One region of the Methylibium petroleiphilum PM1 genome, then DNA from elsewhere that is predicted to be linked to it. Evidence: riboswitches for the same ligand, from Rfam matches in the RefSeq annotation. Region 1 holds a riboswitch; the other holds the start of a gene.

Region 1 (5,785 bases):
GTGTACCCGCTGGTGCGCAGCTCGCCGCTGCTGATCGCCGCCTGGAGCCTGCTCTTCTTCGGCGAGTCGCTGGGGGCGCTGGCGTGGATCGGCATCGCCATCAGCGTTGTGGGCCTGGTGCTGATGGCCCGCACGGCGCGCGGCAGCGACGAGGGGCGGGCGCTGCCCTGGACCTTGCTGGCCATGCTGGCGACCAGCGTGTATTCGCTCTCGGACAAGGCCGCCACCGCGCACATCGCCGGCTTCGGTGGCATCCTCGGCTACCTCAGCGTCGGCTACCTCGCGGCCTGGCTGGCCATGAGCTGGCGGCTTCGGCGCAGCACGGGGCGCTGGATACCCAAGGCCCGACCGCGCGCATCGGTGCTGCTGGTGGGCAGCGTGTGCGTGGGCACGGCCTATGCCCTGGTGATCCACGCCATGCGAACGCTGCCGGCCGCCGAGGTCGTGGCCTACACGAATGCCGGCATCGTGCTGGCGACCGTGATGTCGATGGTCGTGTTCCAGGAGCGGGTCCAGTGGCAGCAGCGGGCGGTGGCTGCCGGCGTGGTCTGCGCCGGACTGGCGTTCATCGGGGTGGGGCGGACGCTGTAGGGCGGGGCTCGTTGGTGACTGCGCGTCCCAGGGCAGACTTCAGCCTTCCGGCGCCAGTTCGTCGGCCGCCTGGTCGGCCCTGCGCCAGTCCCGCGGCGCCACGCCGTAGCGTTGCTTGAAGGCCTTGGACAATGCCGTCGCGCTGCCATACCCCACCGCGTCGGCCACGCCCTTCAGCAATCCTCCGGCGCGCAGTTCGGACATCGCCAGGGTCAGCCTAAATCCGGCAGTTACCCTGTCGCCGGCAGCCCCAGCGGGCCAGGTTCTTGAGCTGCTCCGCAGCAGCCTTGACGTGCTGCAACGCCATGCCGATGTTGGTGATCAGCCGCTTGAGCACTTGGGACCGGCCGTGCAGCGGCGTCAGGTACAGCGTGGTCTGGTTGGCATGGCTGGCCGCTTTGCCCACCGCCGCCAGCAGCAGCGGCCGGCTGGTGATGGCTTCCAGCCGGCCCGTCGGGTGCGCCGCCCGGCAGTACCAACTCCACCACTTGTAGACCAGCGCGCAGGCCCGAGCCACGGTCTGGCAGCGGTTGATGTCCTGCGTGGTGAAGCCCCCGAGCCCCCACTGGTTCTTCAGCTCGTCGAAGGCGTTCCCCGCGTCTGCCCGATCGCGGTAGATCTGCCCGATCGACTCCAGCGGGTAGGCCACGTCGGTCACCAGCACCGCGTACTCCCAGAGCTTGTCGCCCTCGTGTACGCTCGGGCCCGCCAGAGTTCGAGTCACGCACCGACCCTGGGCCTGTCGTCCGCGCCGGGCTCTGCAGCGCTCGGTCACGACCTGCGCGACGAAGTCCCGTAGGCTTTCCTGGCAGCGCTGCGCACGCTCTTCGCATGGGTGCGCGCGCTGCCTCGCGCGCCGCCGCTCCTCTCCTGATCGACCGAACACGGCTTGGCACAGGGTCGCTTCGACCCTTCGCCAGGCAAGTCGTCGTGCCGGACGCCTGTCCGGGCACTGTGGAGCGTTGGTGAAGACGATCGGTGGCGGCCTTGGTGGGCTGTGTCTTGGTCAGCACCACGCGTTGGGCGCGGTAGCCGGCGTAGCACGCACGCCGTGGCCGGACCCGACAGCGCGTGCCCATGGCGCGGTCCACCTCGGCCAGCAGGGCCACGTCGGCGCTCGTGTAGCGCCGCGCAAAGCCTGCTCCGGGGCGCGGTACTGCTTAACCAGCGGCTTGCCGCCAGCCCAGCGCGAGACCAGCCGGGTGACCTGCGCACGGTTGTAGCCGCTCAGGCGCTGCAAGTAGGCCAACACCGGCGCGCGGTCCTCGCGCAGCAGCTGGCGGTAGTCAAAGCGCCGCAGTACGGCGTCGATCCAGCTGCAGCGCCCCGCGTGTCGTCTTCGGCGCGCCGGAACTCCAGCGTCTGCGTCCCCTCCAGCACCTGCCGCACCTGCTCCACGGTGCGCACTTGCGCTTCGTTCATGTCGATCACCATCGCTTCGATGATCGACGCGCTGCGCCGGCTGCCCCTCAGCCGCCCAACCGCCGCAGCCAGAACCCCTCCAGGCTCATACCTCGTTGGACAAGACTGCTGCTCGCACCGCGTGATCCGCTTGTGCTACGATGAAATTACGTTGGTGCTCGCGTCGGCCATTCGGTCGGCGCAGTGAAACGGGAATCAGGAAGACGCGTTCCGCCGGAACAGATCCAACCTGAGCTGCCCCCGCAACGGTAAGCGGACGAGGTGCTTGCGCCTCGACCCGTGTGAGTCGCCCACTGCAGGTTTTGGCCTGTGGGAAGGGCACACGGGAAAGTCCGTCAGCCCGGAGACCGGCCAACTGGGTGGGTGCGCATGTGCCGAAGGTGCTGCGTGCCTGTACACGGCGGCCTGCGGGGAAGCAGGCGGCCGGCTGGTCTGTCCGAGTCTTTGCCGATGCCTGTTTCCGCGGTGCGCCCTGTGCGCTGCCCCGCCTTGCTGATTGCCGCGCCCGCTTCGGGGCAGGGCAAGACCAGCGTGACGGCGGCCCTGGCGCGTCTGCACCGGCAGCGCGGGCGCCGCGTGCGAGTGTTCAAGACCGGGCCCGACTTCCTCGACCCGATGGTGCTCGCCCGTGCGAGCGGCGAGCCCGTGCACCAGTTGGACCTGTGGATGGGCGGCGAGGCGCATTGCCGCGCGCTGCTGCACGAGGCAGCGTCAGGGGCGGACCTGGTCCTGGTCGAAGGCGTGATGGGCTTGCATGACGGCGAACCGTCCAGCGCCGACCTGGCCTTGCGTTTCGGCCTGCCCGTGCTCGCGGTGATCGATGGCAGTGCAATGGCGCAGACCTTCGGTGCCGTGGCGCTGGGCCTCGCCCGTTATCGCGACGGGCTGACGCTGGCCGGCGTGCTGGCCAACCGCGTGGCCGGCGAGTCCCACGCCGCGCTGCTGCGCGACAGCCTGCCCGCGTGCTTGCGCTGGTCGGGCAGCCTGGCGCGCGACGAGCTGATCGCCTTGCCCGAGCGGCACCTGGGCCTGGTGCAGGCCGGAGAGCTCGCTGACCTGGATGCGCGGTTGGACCGGGCCGCTGCCGCACTCGGGCCGGATGCGGCCGAGTTGCCGCCCGAGGTGAGTTTCGAAGCGCCGCAGATCAGTGACCTTCGCGGCCTGGACTCGCCGCTGCAAGGCGTGCGCATCGCGGTCGCGCGCGACGCGGCCTTCGCGTTCATCTACCCGGCCAACCTGGCGCAGCTCGAAGCCTTGGGTGCCGAGTTGTGTTTTTTCTCGCCGCTGAATGACGCGGCCTTGCCCCCCTGCGACGCGGTCTGGCTGCCCGGCGGCTACCCCGAATTGCACCTGGACACGCTGAGCGCGAACCGGCTGCTGCACCAGGCGCTGCGCGAGCACCATGCCGCTAGCCGGCCGCTCTTGGCCGAATGCGGTGGACTGCTGTTCCTGCTGGATGCGCTCACCGACGCGCAGGGCCGGCGCGCCGTGATGGCCGGCCTGCTGCAGGGCGAAGCGGTGATGCAAGCGCGACTCGCCAACATCGGTTTGCACGAAGCGACGGTGCCCGAGGGCACGCTGCGAGGTCACAGCTTCCACTACTCGCGCCTGCAGACTCCGCTCGCGCCCTTGTGCTCCACCACACCGGCCCGCGCGGGGCGGCGCGGAGAAGCGGTGTACCGCAGCGGGCGGCTGACGGCCTCGTACTTCCACGCCTACTTCCCGTCGAACCCGCGCGCGGTGGCGCGCCTGTTCGCTCCCGATGGAGGCGCCCGATGAGCCCCGGTACGGTGTGGTTCGTCGGTGCCGGCCCAGGGGACCCGGATCTCATCACGGTCAAGGGCCGCGACCTGATTGCACGCGCCGGGGCCATCCTGTTCGCCGGCTCGCTGGTCAACGAGGCGGCCACGCGCTGGGCGCCCGCCGGCTGCGAGATCGCCGACAGCAAGGGCATGACGTTGGAGCAGATCGCGGCCTGGCTGATCGCCCGAGCGGCAGCACACCAGACAGTGGTGCGCCTGCAGACCGGCGACCCCGCGCTCTACGGCACCTTGATCGAGGTGGTGCAGCCACTGGACGCGGTCGGCGTGCCCGTCGCCGTGGTGCCGGGGGTGTCGTCGGCAATGGCCTCAGCCGCCGCGGCGGTGGTGAGCTTCACGCTGCCCGAGGTCACGCAGACGACCATCTTCACCCGCGTCGCAGGCCGCACGCCGATGCCCGAGGGCGAATCGCTGCGTGAGCTCGCCGCGCACCGCTGCACGCTGTGCATCTTCCTGTCGATCACGCTGCTGCACAAGGTCGAGGCCGGCCTGCGCGAAGCCGGCTGGCCCGACGACGCGCCGGTGCTGGTCGTGCACAAGGCCAGCTGGCCGGGCGAAGAGCGCATCGTGCGCGGCACGCTGGCCACTATCAAACAGCTTTGCCGCGAGGGCGGCATCGTCAGCCAGGCCATGGTCATCGCCAGCCCCACACTGGGCGCGCGCGGCTGGCCCGAACTCGCCAAGTCCAAGCTCTACGACGCGGCATTCACCCACCGCTTCAGAAGGGCCAGCGTATGACCGCCGACACCATCCTGCTCGTGGGCCACGGCTCGCGCGAGAAGAGCGGCAACGACGAGATCGAGCGTTTCGCGGCGCAGTGGCGCGAGTGCCATCCGCAGTGGCGCACCGAGCTGTGCTTCATCGAGTTCGCTGACGTCGAGGTCGAGCAGGGGCTGGAGCTGGCCGCGAAGGACTCGAGGCGTGTGATCGTCGTGCCGTTGATCCTCAATGCAGCGGGCCACGTCAACATCGAGATTCCGTCGCACATCGCGCGGGCGCGCCAGCGCCACCCCGGCGTGCGCTTCGACTACGCACCGCACCTGGGTGTCTGCGAGCCGGTGCTGGCCATCCTGAAGCGGCAGTTGCGCCAGTGCATGCAGGCGCTGGACATGCCCGACCCGGCGGGCACTGGCATCGTGCTGCTGGGACGCGGTTCGTCCAGCCGAGAAGCCAACGGCGAGATGGCGCGCATGGCGCGCTGGCTGTTCGAAGAAGGCGAGCACGAGCTGGTGGACCTCGCCTTCACCGGCATCGCCTGGCCGCGGCTGGAGCGCGTGGTGCAGCGCCAGGCGCAGTTGGGCATGCGCCAGATCGTCGTGCTGCCCTACTACCTGTTCACCGGCACGCTGATCCAGCGCATCGGCCGCCAAGTGGAACACCTGCGCAGCCAGTATCCGCAGCTGCGATTCGCGCTGGGCTCGTACTTCGGCTTCGAGCCCGAGATCGCCCAGCTGCTGGCCGAACGCGTCGGCGGCCTGCTGCGCGGAACGGAGCACGCAGTGCCGGTCAGCGACGAGGCCGCGCAGTGGCAGGGGCACCATCACGGGCCGGGCCATGGGCACGACCACGCTCGCGCCCATGAGCACCACGAACACCACGATCAGCATGGCCACGCCCAACACGGTCACTGAGCAGCTCACGCGCGCCGGCCAGGCGATCGAGCACGACAGCTTCGCGGTCATCGACCGCGAGGCCGGCCCGCATGCCTATGGCCCCGAGCAGTGGCCCATCGTGCGGCGGATGATCCATGCCAACGCCGACTTCGACTTCAACGGCCTGACCCGCTTCCATCCCGAGGCGGTGCGCGCCGGGCTGGCGGCCGTGCGCTCGCGCGCCAGCCGCGTCGTCGCTGACGTGGAGATGATCTGCGTGGGTCTGTCGGCGCCGCGCCTGGGCCACTTCGGCATGACGACGCATCAGTTCATCGCCGATGCGGACGTGATCGCGGCGGC
Region 2 (5,785 bases), on a different replicon from region 1:
GCACCGACATGAAGGCGCCACCGGCACCGACCAGCGCCGACACGGCGCCGATCACGCCGCCGACGCCGAACAGTCCGGGCGCGGGTGGCAACTGCCGGGCCGGCGTGGGCTTGCCGCCGCGCAGCATCTGCGTCGCCGAGAAGCCGACGAACAGCGCAAACAGCCCGGCCAGCAGCGCCGAGGGCAGCGCCTTCGCGACCTGCGCCCCCAGCAGCGAGCCCAGCACGATCCCAGGTGCGAGGCGGCGCACGATGTCCCAGCGCACGGCGCCGCGCGCATGATGGGCTCGCACCGAAGACAGCGAGGTGAAGCAGATCGTCGCGAGCGAGGTCGCGATCGCGACCTTCACGATCAGGTCGGACGGAAAGCCTTTCAGCGTCAGCAGCAGCGTGATGAAGGGCACCAGCACCATGCCGCCGCCGACGCCCAGCAGGCCGGCCAGGAAGCCGGCGCCCGCGCCCAGCAGCAGCAGCTCGACGACCAGCGGCCAGGCGAGCAGCATCAGGCCGGCGGCAGCAGCGCGAGCACCGCGCGCCACTCGGCCGTCGTGACGGGCGTGATGGACAGGCGGTTGCCCCGCTGCAGCACGCGCATCGTCGCGAGCGAGGGTGCCGCGCGCATCGCGGCCAGCGACAGCAGCGGCGTCTTGCGCACCAGCTTCACGTCCACGCCGAACCAGCGCGGTGCCTCGGGCTTCGAGGCGGGGTCGTGGTAGGGGCTCGCCGGGTCGAACTGGGTCGCGTCGGTGTGCGCGACGGAAGCCACCTCGGCCAGCCCGGCGATGCCCGGCTGCGGGCACGACGAGTGATAGAACAGCACGCCGTCGCCAGGCCGGAAATCGTCGCGCATGAAGTTGCGCGCCTGGTAGTTGCGCACGCCGGTCCACGGCAGCTTGCGGCCCGGCGCGCGCGCCAGGTCGTCGATCGAGCACTCGTCGGGCTCGGACTTCATCAGCCAGTACGCCATGGCGGCAGCAGGTCGGGAAGGGCAACGGGGAAAGGTGTCCGCCGCGAACCGGGAGTCGCATTCCTGAACCCAGGGGAGTTCAGGTGGGCGAGGTCAGCGAAGCTTCGGGTTCATCTGACGCGAGACGATCACGCCCGCTTCGCAATGTTCCAAGCCCGGGCTCATATGAGCATCGGTTCAAGGAAATATAAAACTCCCGCGAACGCGACGGACGAGATCAGTGTACGCCGCCAGCGCTGACGAACCGGCGTTTCAGAGCAATTGACCGTCGCGCCCGAGGGTCTCGTCGATGCGCCCGATCAGGGCCTCGATGTCGATGCCGTGTGCGGGGTCCGGCGCGGCCTGCCCGGCGCTGCGCGCCGGTGTCGCCGCCGCCAGCGGCCGCTCGGCCAGCTGGTAGGCGAGGTTGAGCGCGGCGAGCACCGCGATGCGCTCGCGGGCGCGCACCTTGCCGGCGTCGCGGATCGCGCACATCTCCTGGTCCACGTTGCCCACGGCCTCGAGCAGGGCCCGTTCGCCGCCGTCGGGGCAGCCGAGGATGTAGCTCTGGCCCATGATGGTGACTTCGAGCTGCTTCATTCGGCGGTCTTTCCGGTCTCCGGGCCGGCCTCGGCGACCGGTTCGCTGGCCGGCAGGCGATCCAGCAGGGCCTCGACGCGCTGGCGGGCGGCGGCGAGGCGGGAGCGCAGCGAGTCGCGTTCGGCATTGACGCCGGCCAGCTGCTCCAGGGTCAGCGCGTGCGTGCGCTGCAGTTCCTGGTGCCTCAGCAGCAACCGCTCCACGCGCTCGGCCAGTTCTTCGATCGTCGCCATGCCTCTCCTCACTGCACGCGACGATTGTAGGGGGCGGCCCGGGCCGCGCTTACACTGCGGGCTGTTGGTGCTCGTGCCGGCGTTCACGCCGGCGCAGTTAAACGGGAAGCAGAGGAGGGGGACCCACCGGGTGCTCCTTCAGCCTGCGCTGCCCCCGCAACGGTCAGCGGACGAAGCCAGAACGCCTGCGTTCACACTTCCGCTCTCGCGCACATGCCACTGGAGTCTCCGGCTCTGGGAAGGTCGCGAGGGTCGTTCCGCCAGCCCGGATACCGGCCAACGGGAGGCGTGCTGCGCAAGCGGCGCGTCATGAGGTGAGCGCCCGCGGGGAAGCTGGCGCGCACGTTTTCATCGTTGGTCATTCCATGATTGCCACTCCCTTCGAGGCCACCGCGCCTCGCATTCCTGTTCGCCTCGGGGCGCTGCCGCATGCGCCGTTGTTGATGCTGTCGCTGCTGGGCTTCGCCAGCGGCATCGCGAGCGCGCAATCCGCGCCCGTCACCGAGGCAGGCAAGCTGCCTCCGGTGCTGGTCACGGCCAGCCGCTTCGTCGAGGACTCGGCGACGCTGCCGTACGGTGTCAGCGTGCTGACCGCCCAGGACATCGCCGACTCGGGCGTGTCCACGGTGAACGAGGCCGTGATGAAGCTGCTCGGCGTGCCCGGTCGGCTCGACCTCTACGGCGGTGGCGACTACGCCCTCGACCTGCGCGGCTTCGGCACCACGTCCGACAACAACCAGGTCGTGATCCTCGACGGCATCCGCATCAACGAGGGCGACCTCGGCGGCACGCGGCTGGCCGGCATCCCGATCAATTCGGTCGAGCGCATCGAGGTGCTGCGCGGCAGCGGCACCGTGCTGTACGGTGAGGGCGCCACGGGCGGCGTGATCATCGTCACCACCAAGGCGGGTCACGGAACAGCTCGCAGCAACCGGGCCAGCGTGTACGCCGCCGCCGGCAGCGATCGCCTGCGCGACCTGCGCGCCGACGCCACGCTCGAGGCCGGCGGCTTCTCGCTGGATGCGGCCGCCAACCGCCGCACGACCGACAACCATCGCGACAACTTCCGTTCGGAGACGGAGGGCGCATCGCTCACCGGCCAGTGGCGCAACGACTGGCTGCGCGTCGGCCTGCGGCATGCCTACGACGACCTCGACACCGGGCTGCCCGGCGCGCTGACTGCGGCGCAGTACGCCGCCGACCCGAGCCAGACCACTGCGCCGAACGACCACGCCGATATCCGCAACACGCGCAGTGGCGTGTTCGCCGAGGCCGATCTCGGCGGCGACTGGCAACTCGGCCTTGACGCCGGCTGGCGTGACAAGGAGCTGCGCAGCCGCAATGGGGCCTTCGCCTACGACTACGACGTCGACGCGAAGAACTACTCGCTGCGGGTGCGCAACCGCACGCAGTTCGCGTCGGTCGTCAACGCGGTGGTGTTCGGCGTGGATCGCAACGAATGGGAACGCACGGTGCTGGGCGCCATCGGCTCGGTGGGCGAGCAGTCCTCGACCGGCTACTACCTGAAGGACGACCTCACGCTGAGCGGCGGCACCCGCCTGAGCGCCGGCGTGCGCACCGAGCGCATCGAGAAGGCGGTCAGCAGCACGGTCGACCGCATCGACGACCGCCAGCGCGCCTGGGAACTGGGCGTGCTGCAGCCGCTGTCCGAGAACAGCGCGGTCTACGGCCGGGTCGGCCGCAGCTTCCGCCTCGCCAACGTCGACGAGTTCAGCTTCACCAATCCGGCCGTGCCGCTGCGGCCGCAGACTTCACGCGACACCGAACTGGGCGTGCGCTGGCGTGCTGCCGGCCGCAGCGCCGAGCTGCGCGTCTACCGCAGCTCGCTGAAGAACGAGATCGGCTTCGATCCCAGCGGCGTCGGACCGTTCGGGCCGTTCGGCGCCAACGTCAACTTCGACCCGACGCGCCGGCAGGGTGTCGAGCTCGAACTGGCGCAGGCGCTGACCGAGGCGCTGAACCTGCGCGTCAACGGCGCGCTGCGGCGGGCCCGTTTCACCGAGGGCGCCTACGACGGCCAGGATGTGCCGCTGACACCCGAGCGCACGCTGTCCCTTCGGGCCGACTGGACGCCCGCGCCGGCGCACAAGCTCGATGCGATCGTGAACTACGTGTCCTCGCAGAGCCCGGACTTCGCCAACGTCTGCAGCATCCCGGGTCGCACCACCGCCGACCTGCGCTACGCCTATCGCTGGACGCAGGCGGAGTTCGCGCTCGGCGTGGTCAACTTGACGGACCGCAAGTACTACACGCAGGCCTTCGGGTGCACGGCCGGCGGCGAAACGACCTCGATCTACCCGGAGGCGGGTCGCACCTTCGCGGCATCGGTCAAGGTCAGCTTCTGACGGGAGGCGCATGGGCGAGCGGCGCAGTCATCCGAAGGGCAGCGGGACAGGCGAGTTGATCCTCGGCGGCCAGCGCAGCGGCAAGTCGCGCTGCGCCGAGTCGCGCGCGGCCGACTGGCTGGCGCTGCCCGGCCGCTCGGCCGTGCTGCTGGCTACCGCGCTGGCGGGCGACGACGAGATGCGCTCGCGCATTGCCCGACACCGACACGACCGCGCCGAGCGCGTGCCCGGTCTCGCGACCGACGAGGTGCCGCGCGAGCTGGCCGCTGCCGTGAGGCGCCACAGCGAGCCGGATCGGATGGTGCTGGTGGATTGCCTGAGCCTGTGGCTCACCAACCTGCGCATGCCGATGCAGGGCGCGGCCGTGACCGACGCCGAACTCGACCGCCACGTCGCCGACCTGTGCGAGGCGCTGCGATCGGCGCGCGGGCCGGTGGTGCTGGTGTCCAACGAGATCGGCCTCGGCCTGGCGCCGCTGGGCGCCGAGGCGCGCCGCTTCGTCGACGACCTCGGCCGCCTGCACCAGGCAGTGGCGGCGCAGTGCGCACGGGTCACGCTGATGGTCGCCGGCATCGAGCTGCCGGTGAGGCGGGCGGATCCGTGAGCCTGTCTTCGATGCTGCGGTGCTGCGTCCTCGTGCTGCTGGGGGCGCTGGGCCTGCACGTCGCTGCAGCGGCGCCCATCGAGCTGCGCGACGACCGCGGCGTGACGCTGACGCTGGCGGTGCCGCCGCAGCGCATCGTCACGCTGCTGCCCTCGCTGACCGAGAGCGTGTGCGCGCTCGGCGGTTGCGCGCGGCTGGTCGGCACGGACCGCTTCTCCAATTGGCCGGCCGGCGTCGGCACGTTGCCCAAGCTGGGAGGGCTGGAGGATGCACAGATCGAAGCCATCGTCGCGCTGAAGCCCGACGTGGTGCTGCTGGCCCTCTCCGATCGCGTGATCGAGCGGCTGGAAGCGTTGGGCCTCAAGCTGGTGGTGCTGGAGGCGCGCGACCATGCCGGCGTGCAGCGTGCGTTGCACGCCGTGGCGCGGCTGCTCGGCACGCCGGCCGCGGCCGCGCCGGTGTGGTTGACCATCGAGCGGCAGCTGGCCGACGCCGCCGCGCGGGTGCCGGCCACGCTGCGCGGCCGGCGCGTCTATTTCGAGGTCGATGCCACGCCCTATGCCGCCGGCAGTGGCTCCTTCATCGGCGAGACGCTGCTGCGGCTCGGGCTCGGCAACGTCGTGCCGCCGGCGCTGGGGCCGTTTCCGCGCCTCAACCCGGAGTACGTGCTGCGCGCGCAGCCCGACATCGTGATGGCGCTGCAGCGCAACCTGGCCGAGATGCCCGGACGTCCGGGCTGGGCCTCGCTGCAGGCGCTGCAGCGGCGACAGACCTGCGGCTTCGCGAGCGCGCCCTACGACGTGCTGGTGCGTCCCGGCCCGCGCATGGGAGAAGCGGCGCTGTTGCTGGCCGACTGCCTGGCCGCTTTGCCGGTGTCGGCCGCCAGTGCGAAGCCGGGGGCGGGGAGCCGATGACCCACGCCGAAATCGTCTCGCGTCGCCGCCATCTTGCGGTCGGGCTGGCGGTGCTGAGCTCGCTGCTGATCGTCGCCGGCCTGATGGCCGGCAGCGAGGGCTGGTCGGTTGGGTCGCTGTGGG

The links. A riboswitch is a leader RNA that binds a small molecule or an ion and turns the genes downstream of it on or off. The one in region 1 is predicted to bind cobalamin.
Region 2: linked by a shared signal. The riboswitch ahead of MPE_RS11655 (TonB-dependent receptor) and the one ahead of MPE_RS21650 (cobyrinic acid a,c-diamide synthase CobB) in region 1 are both predicted to bind cobalamin.

Annotation. Positions count from the first base shown of each region.
Region 1 covers NC_008826.1:385,967-391,751, forward strand. The annotation lists gene MPE_RS21635 (EamA family transporter) at 1-591, shown strand, start outside; gene MPE_RS23610 (AraC family transcriptional regulator) at 631-795, opposite strand; gene MPE_RS21640 (hypothetical protein) at 809-1,315, opposite strand; cobalamin riboswitch at 2,149-2,383, shown strand; gene MPE_RS21650 (cobyrinic acid a,c-diamide synthase CobB) at 2,464-3,792, shown strand; gene cobM (precorrin-4 C(11)-methyltransferase) at 3,789-4,571, shown strand; gene MPE_RS21660 (sirohydrochlorin chelatase) at 4,568-5,464, shown strand; gene MPE_RS21665 (precorrin-8X methylmutase) at 5,439-5,785, shown strand, end outside.
Region 2 covers NC_008825.1:2,471,767-2,477,551, reverse strand. The annotation lists gene MPE_RS11675 (sulfite exporter TauE/SafE family protein) at 1-502, opposite strand, end outside; gene MPE_RS11670 (EVE domain-containing protein) at 502-966, opposite strand; RNA gene ssrS (6S RNA) at 1,000-1,181, opposite strand; gene MPE_RS11665 (cell division protein ZapA) at 1,219-1,545, opposite strand; gene MPE_RS11660 (hypothetical protein) at 1,542-1,778, opposite strand; cobalamin riboswitch at 1,827-2,073, shown strand; gene MPE_RS11655 (TonB-dependent receptor) at 2,144-4,144, shown strand; gene MPE_RS11650 (bifunctional adenosylcobinamide kinase/adenosylcobinamide-phosphate guanylyltransferase) at 4,155-4,748, shown strand; gene MPE_RS11645 (ABC transporter substrate-binding protein) at 4,760-5,662, shown strand; gene MPE_RS11640 (FecCD family ABC transporter permease) at 5,659-5,785, shown strand, end outside.